Aliidongia dinghuensis: one gene and its partner. The protein of the gene in region 1 interacts with the protein of each later gene in a pairwise test. Links are inferred from orthologs where the notes say so. Each region holds a gene or a part of one and is shown in the gene's direction. Other genes may lie near its edges.

Region 1 (3,308 bases):
TCTGGCCGCCTGCAATGACGTCGGCCATCGCCGGCTCGTCGACATGATGACGGAGATCGGGCTGACATCGCTCGATGGCCTCGGCGAGTTCATCTTCTCACGCACACGCGCGGCGATGCTCGAGCGGATCCAGGCCCTGCCGAAGGGCAGCTGGTCCAACGAGCTCGTCACGGACGGCTATGACGAGCCGGTAAAACTCGTGGCGACCGTCTCTGCCCGCGACGACCACGTGCATGTCGATTTCTCAGGCAGCGCGCCCATGAGCCGCTGGGGCATCAACGTGCCCATCATCTACAGCAAGGCCTACGCCTGCTTCGCGCTCAAATGCGTCGTGGCACCCGACATCCCGAACAACGCCGCCTCGTTGGACTTCTTCACGGTATCGTCGCCGACGAACATCGTTAACGCGGTGCGCCCGGCGCCGGTGGCGCTCAGGCATGTCATCGGTCACATGGTCCCCGACCTCGTGCTGGGGGCGATGGCCAAGGCACTGCCCGGGAAAATCCTGGCGGAGGGAGCGGCGGCACTCTGGAACATCCACATCTCGGCCCGACCGGTGGACGGTGCCGCGGGACGCCGCGCCGAGGTGCTGATGTTCAATTCGGGCGGCATGGGCGCGCGACCGGGGCTCGACGGGCTCTCCGCCACGGCCTTCCCATCGGGCGTCCACACGATGCCGATCGAGGCGACGGAGCATACCGGCCCGATCGTGATCTGGCGCAAGGAGCTGCGCCCGGATTCCGGCGGCGACGGCGAGTTCCGCGGCGGCCTCGGACAGGTTCTCGAAATCGCAGCAACGGACGGCCACGAGTTCGATTTCTCGGCGATGTTCGATCGGGTCGGCCATCCGGCCAAGGGACGGCTCGGCGGCAAGGATGGCGCGCCAGGCGTCGTGAGGCTCGACGACGGCACACGCATGCGGCCCAAGGGCTGGCAACACGTCCCCGCCGGCCGCCGGTTGGTTCTGGAACTGCCGGGCGGTGGCGGCTATGGCGATCCGTCGAAGCGCGACCCCGCCGCCAGAGCCCATGACAATTCCAAAGGCTACGTTTCGGAGACACAGTCATGAGCTATCTCGCGTCCCGCCTCTCGGCGGTGAAGCCTTCAGCCTCCATGGCGGCGTCACAGGCTGCCAAGGCACTGCGGGCGAAGGGCGCCGACGTCATCGACCTCGGCCTCGGCGAGCCAGACTTCCCGACACCGGAACATATCGTCGAAGCCGCCCATGCCGCCGCGAAGACTGGCCTGACCCTCTATACCGGTGCTGCGGGCACGCCCGAGGTGCGCGAGGCCGTGGCCGGCAAGTTCAGGCGCGAAAACGGGCTGGACTACACGGCTGACGAGACCATCGTCGCCAACGGCGCGAAGCAGATCATCTTCAACGCGTTGATGGCGACGCTGGAACCCGGCGACGAAGTCATCCTGCCCGCCCCCTATTTCGTCTCTTATCCAGAGATGGCAAAGCTGCTGGGGGGCACGCCGGTCGTCGTTGAATGCCTGGAAACGACAGGGTTCAGGCTCACGCCCGAGCGGCTCGAGCAGGCGATCACGCCGAAAACCAAGTGGCTGTTTCTGAACACGCCCGGCAATCCGTCCGGCGCCGTCTATTCCGAGGCGGACCTGCGGGCGCTCGGCACGATCCTGGCCAAACACCCCCAAGTGCTCGTGCTCTCTGACGAGATCTATGAGCACATCATTTTCGACGGCCGCGAATTCGTATCCTTCGGCAAGGCATGTCCTGAGCTCCGGGATCGGAGCCTGATCGTCAACGGCGCTTCCAAGGCCTATGCGATGACGGGCTGGCGCGTCGGCTATGCCGCGGGCCCGCTGCCGCTCATCAAGGCCATGGCGACGATTCAGAGCCAGTCGGTCACGTCGGTCTGTTCGATCGCGCAGGCGGCCGCCCTCGCTGCATTGAACGGCCCGCAAGACAACGTGGCCCGGTTCAGGAAAGCCTTCGAAGATCGCAGAAATCTCGTCGTCGACGGCATCAGGCGGGCAAACGACCTGACGCTCGCACCCCCTGAAGGTGCCTTCTACGCGTATATCGGCTGCGCCAACCTGATCGGCCGCAGGACGTCCAAAGGTGTCGAGCTCACGGACGATGCCACCGTCGCGACATATCTCCTGACCGAGGGCCGCGTGGCGTCGGTGCCGGGTGTCGCCTACGGTCTATCGCCCTATTTCCGCATCTCCACGGCCGCCAGTGCGGAGGTGCTTACCGAGGCCGTCGCACGGATCAATGCCGCCGTGGCGCAAGTGGAGTAGATCATGCCGCACTACGAACGCATCCTGATCACTGGTGCCGCTGGCCGCTTAGGGTCGGAGCTGCGAAAGGGCCTGGCGCCGCTGACCAAGACGGTCCGCCTCGCCGGTCGCACGCCCTTCGGGGAACTGGCACCGCACGAGGAAGAAGCGGTCTTCGACCTCGCCGACATGGATGCGACGATCGCCGCCACTGAGGGCTGCGACGCCATCGTCCACTTCGGCGGTGCTGCCCTTGAATCCCCTTGGCAGGCCGTCCTCGATTCCAATATCCGCGGCTCGTACCACATCTACGAAGGTGCCAGGAAACATGGGGTCAGGCGGGTCATCTACGCCTCCTCGGTTCACGCGATCGGCTTTCACGGGATCGAAGACCATATCGGCGTCGACGCGCCGGTTCGCCCTGACAGCCTCTACGGGGTCTCCAAGAACTTCGTCGAGAGCCTGAGCCGGCTCTATTGGGACAAGTTCGGCATCGAGTCGGTTTGTCTTCGGATCTTCTCGTCCTTCCCGGAACCGAAGGACCGGCGCATGCTGTGGTCCTATCTTTCGTTTGCCGACTGCGTGCGGCTGGTCGAGGCGTCGCTGACGGCACCATGGGTGGGGCACACCATTTCCTTCGGCCTGTCCGACAACAAGGTCAAAACCGTCGACAACAGCGGTGCCGACCACCTCGGCTACATTCCCCGAGATAGCTCCGAGCCGTTTCGTGCCGCGGTCGAGGCGAACACGCCTACGCCCGATCCCAAATCGCCGTCGGTCAAATACCTGGGCGGATGGTTCTGCGAACTCGGCCACCCCGACGACCCGAAGTAGGCGGCCCGAACGTCCAAAACGGAGGGACGATACAAGGTGGCCGTGACCAGTCTCCATTCGGAGCCCTGAAGCACAGCCACACTTCGCTCCGGATCAAATCATCGCACTCTAGCTATTTGATTAGAGACGGATTCACGGAATGAGCGGATCGCCAAGCGATTCCACTCATTCCGATCCGGCTCTAGTGGCGGCGACTGGCCTGCAGGCCCCGGCCTAAAGTGCCGCGG
Region 2 (4,379 bases), on another replicon or contig:
GGTGCTGCGCGGCGCGTCGCTGACGCTCCATCCGGGCGAGCTCGTCGCCCTCGTCGGCCCGTCGGGCGCCGGCAAGTCGACCCTGCTGCACGTGGCCGGCCTGCTCGAGCGGCCGGACGGCGGCCAGGTCCGGGTCGAAGGCCGGGACTGCGGGCGGATGGGCGACGCCGAACGTACGCAGATGCGGCGCACGACGATCGGCTTCGTCTATCAGTTCCACCATCTGCTGCCGGAATTCTCGGCGGTCGAGAACGTCATGCTGCCGCAGATGATCGCGGGGCTCGGCAAGGGCGAGGCGCGGGCGCGGGCGATGGAGCTGCTCTCCATGGTCGGGCTCACGAAGCGGGCGAGCCACCGGCCGGCGAAGCTGTCGGGCGGCGAGCAGCAGCGCGTCGCGATCGTGCGGGCGCTCGCCAATGCGCCGCGCATCTTGATCGGCGACGAGCCGACCGGCAATCTCGACCATCACACGGCGGACGACGTCATGAACGCGCTCATCGCGATTGTGCGCAACGTCGGTCTGGGCGCGCTCATCGCGACCCACAATCTCGAGCTGGCGCGGCGGATGGACCGGATCGTGGCGCTGGAAGATGGCGTGCTGATCGAGCGGAGCTGATTACTTATGGCGCATGCGGATTTCGTCCATCTCCGGGTTCACTCCGCCTATTCGCTGTCGGCCGGCGCCATCAAGATCAAGGAGCTCTACGGGCTCTGCAAGAAACAGGAGATGCCGGCGGTCGCCGTGACCGACACCGGCAACCTGTTCGGCGCGCTCGAATTCTCGGTCACCATGTCGGGCGAGGGCATCCAGCCGATCATCGGCTGCGAACTCGGCATCCGCGCCCCGGCGCAGGAGCAGGGGCGGCAGAACAAGGGGCTGCCCGATCCGGAGCCGGTCGTGCTGCTGTGCCAGAGCCAGCAGGGCTACCAGAACCTGATCGAGCTGGTCTCGAAATCCTTTCTCGAGACCGACGGGATCGAGGCGCCGCAGGTCTCGCTCGACGATCTCGCGGGCCTAAGCGGCGATCTCCTGTGCCTGACCGGCGGCCCCATGGGCCCGGTCGGCAAGCGCCTCATCGAAGGCAACGCCGCCGCGGCCGAGGCGACGCTCGTTCGGCTCAAGGAAATCTTTCCGAACCGGCTCTATGTCGAGCTGATGCGTCACGACATGGCTGACGAGGACCGTATCGAGGGCGATCTGGTCGATCTCGCCTATGCCCATGACGTGCCGCTGGTCGCGACCAACAACGTCTATTTCGCGCATCGGGACTTCTACGAGGCGCACGACGCACTGCTGTGCATTGCCGACGGCGTCACGGTCAATGTCGACAACCGCCGGCGCCTGACGCCGGAGCACCACTTCAAGAGCGCCGCCGAGATGCGGGCGCTGTTCGCCGATCTGCCCGAGGCTTGCGACAATACCCTGGTGATCGCGCGGCGTTGCGCGTTCTGGGTCAAGAAGATCAAGCCGATCCTGCCGCCGTTCCCGACCGAATCAGGCCGCGACGAGAAGGCGGAACTGCGCGCCATGTCGCACGACGGGCTGACCGTGCGGCTCGAGCGCCAGGTCTTCCCGCAGCTGAAGCCCGAGGACGACCGGGGGGCGGTCGAGAAGCGCTATCGCGAGCGGCTCGACTTCGAGCTCGCCGTCATCGAGAACATGGGCTTCTGCGGCTATTTCCTGATCGTCGCCGACTTCATCCGCTGGGCCAAGGCGCAAGGCATTCCGGTCGGGCCGGGCCGCGGCTCGGGTGCCGGCTCGCTCGTCGCCTGGTCCTGCACGATCACCGATCTGGATCCACTGGCCCTCAGCCTGTTCTTCGAGCGCTTCCTCAACCCGGAACGCGTCTCGATGCCCGACTTCGACGTCGATTTCTGCCAGGACCGGCGCGAAGAGGTCATCCGCTACGTCCAGGAGAAATACGGCCGCGACCGGGTCGCGCAGATCATCACCTTCGGTAAGCTGCAGGCGCGCGCCGTGCTGCGCGACGTCGGGCGCGTGCTGCAGATGCCCTACGGCCAGGTCGACAAGATCAGCAAGCTCGTGCCGAACAACCCGGCCAACCCGGTGACGCTGCAGCAGGCGCTCGACGCCGACGAGCAGCTCCGGGCGTTGCGCGACGGCGACGAGACGGTCGGCCGCCTGATCGGCCTCGCGATCAAGCTCGAGGGCTTGTATCGCCACGCGTCCACCCACGCGGCCGGCGTGGTGATCGGCGACCGGCCGCTGCACAAGCTGCTCGCACTCTACCGCGACCCGCGCTCGGACATGCCGGTCACCCAGTTCAACATGAAGTTCGTCGAGGACGCGGGCCTGGTGAAGTTCGACTTCCTGGGGCTGAAGACCTTGACCGTGATCGAGCAGGCGGTGCGGCTCGTCCATGAGCGCGGCCATGGGCTCGATCTTTTGACGATACCGCTCGACGATCCGGCAACCTTCGAGATGCTGGCGCGCGGCGAGACGGTCGGCGTGTTCCAGTTCGAAGGTGCCGGCATGCGCGATCTTCTGAAGAAGATGCGCTCGAACCGGTTCGAAGACCTCCTGGCCGCGGTCTCGCTCTATCGCCCGGGCCCGATGGACCTGATCCCGGAATATATCGCGGTCAAGCACGGGCAGCAGGAGCCCGACTACATGCATCCCTCGCTCCAGGGCATCCTGGAGGAGACCTACGGCATCATGATCTACCAGGAGCAGGTCATGCAGATCGCCCAGGTCATGGGCGGCTATACGCTGGGCGGTGCCGATCTTCTACGCCGAGCCATGGGCAAGAAGATCAAGGCCGAGATGGACAACCAGCGGAAGATGTTCTGCGAGGGCGCCGTCAAGAACGGCGTGGCACTCGAGCTGGCCGAGATGATCTTCGACAAGATGGCGAAGTTCGCGGGCTACGGCTTCAACAAGAGCCATGCGGCCGCCTATTCGCTGGTCGCGTTCCATACCGCTTATCTCAAGGCGCATTTCCCGGTCGAGCTGATGGCCGCGTCCATGACGCTCGATCTCGGCAATACCGACAAGCTGAACGTGTTCCGCCAGGAACTGCAGCGCATGGGCGTCAAGCTCCTGCCGCCCGACATCAACCGCTCCGAGGTCGAGTTCTCGGTCGAGGGCAAGGGCGAGGAGGCCGCGATCCGCTATGCGCTCGCCGCGGTCAAGGGCGTCGGCGCCGAGGCCATGCGGGCAATCGTCGCCGAGCGCCGGCGCAACGGGCCGTTCAAGAGCCTGTTCGATTTCGCCGAGCGGCTCGAGACGAAGCAGTTCAACAAGCGCCAGTTCGAAAACCTGGCCAAGGCCGGCGCCTTCGACAGTATCAACCCGAACCGGGCCCAGACTTTCGCCGCGGCCGAGCTCATCATGCGCCATGCCGCGACGGTGGCAGGCGAGCGGGGGACGAGCCAAACCAACCTGTTCGGCGGCACGACGGGATTGAAGCACAGTTCGCCCCCGCTGCCGGCCGTGGTCGAATGGCCGAGCATGGACCGGTTGGGCCAGGAGTTCGAGGCGATCGGCTTCTATCTCTCGGCCCATCCGCTCGACCCGTACGAGACCGCGCTGAAGCGCCTCGGCGTCGTGCCGTCCGGCCGGCTCGTCGCCCATCTCATGAGCGGCAAGCCCGGGCGCGTGCGCCTGGCCGGCATCGTGGGCGGCCGCAAGGAGCGCACGTCGGCCAAGGGCAACCGCTTTGCCTTCGTCAGCATGTCGGACCTGACCGGCATGTACGAGATCATGCTGTTTTCCGAGATCCTGGCGCAGTCGCGTCCGCTGCTCGATAGCGGCCAGCCGCTGCTCGTCACGTGCGACGCCAAGCTCGAGGACGACAATGTGCGGCTCACCGCCCAGTCGATCGAGACGCTCGACAACGCCGCTGCCGCATCGTCGGCCGGCCTGCGCGTCGTGCTCAAGGACCCGAGCGGCGTCGAGGGCTTGAAGGCGTTGTTCCTGCGCGATGCCGGGCGCGGCAAGACCGGCAAGGTGAAGCTCGTCGTTCCGGCCGACCGGCGCGAGGTCGAGCTGACCTTGCCGGGCTTCTTTCCAATCGGCGGCGAAACCCGCTCGGCGGTCAAGGCGATCCCGGGTGTGGCCGATGTCAGCGATTTCTGATACTCGGGTCGACTGTCGACATCTTTTGAAACAGAGGGGGCCGAAGCTCTGGTATGGCCGGTTTTCTGCTGAGGGCGCTGTGTCGGTGCGTCCCTGTCGTTTTCCTCGTCTGGTCCGCCTGTGCCGCCGCGGCGGCTGAACCGGTCTCGGTCGACGGTGCCTGGGCGCATCGCAGCACCCGTGCCCATGTGGTCTTCGTCTATCTGAGCATCAGCCTCGCCAAGGACGCGCGCGACGTGCTGATCGGTGCCGCGTCGCCGATTGCGGACAAGATCGACAT

The links.
Region 2: the proteins of IEY58_RS29170 (region 1) and dnaE interact in binary tests that used the Escherichia coli proteins (3 or more experiments, as listed by UniProt). The link is inferred for Aliidongia dinghuensis from one-to-one orthologs.

The regions. Positions count from the first base shown.
Region 1 is NZ_BMJQ01000020.1:95,383-98,690, forward strand. What follows is about bases 168-3,166. They hold IEY58_RS29170 (pyridoxal phosphate-dependent aminotransferase), read left to right. Parts: upstream 168-1,065; coding sequence 1,066-2,268; downstream 2,269-3,166. Other genes in these bases: IEY58_RS29165 (hydantoinase B/oxoprolinase family protein), read left to right, coding at 168-1,069; IEY58_RS29175 (NAD-dependent epimerase/dehydratase family protein), read left to right, coding at 2,272-3,081. Also shown: more of IEY58_RS29165, read left to right, coding at 1-167; IEY58_RS29180 (NAD-dependent succinate-semialdehyde dehydrogenase), read right to left, coding at 3,295-3,308. UniProt on the Escherichia coli protein: Shows aminotransferase activity with methionine and histidine as substrates, and to a lesser extent also with phenylalanine.
Region 2 is NZ_BMJQ01000017.1:28,630-33,008, reverse strand. Bases 230-4,299 are described here. They hold dnaE (DNA polymerase III subunit alpha), read left to right. Parts: upstream 230-622; coding sequence 623-4,099; downstream 4,100-4,299. Other genes in these bases: IEY58_RS26855 (copper chaperone PCu(A)C), read left to right, coding at 4,153-4,299; IEY58_RS26865 (ABC transporter ATP-binding protein), read left to right, coding at 230-616. In the rest of the region: more of IEY58_RS26865, read left to right, coding at 1-229; more of IEY58_RS26855, read left to right, coding at 4,300-4,379. UniProt on the Escherichia coli protein: DNA polymerase III is a complex, multichain enzyme responsible for most of the replicative synthesis in bacteria. This DNA polymerase also exhibits 3' to 5' exonuclease activity. The alpha chain is the DNA polymerase catalytic subunit.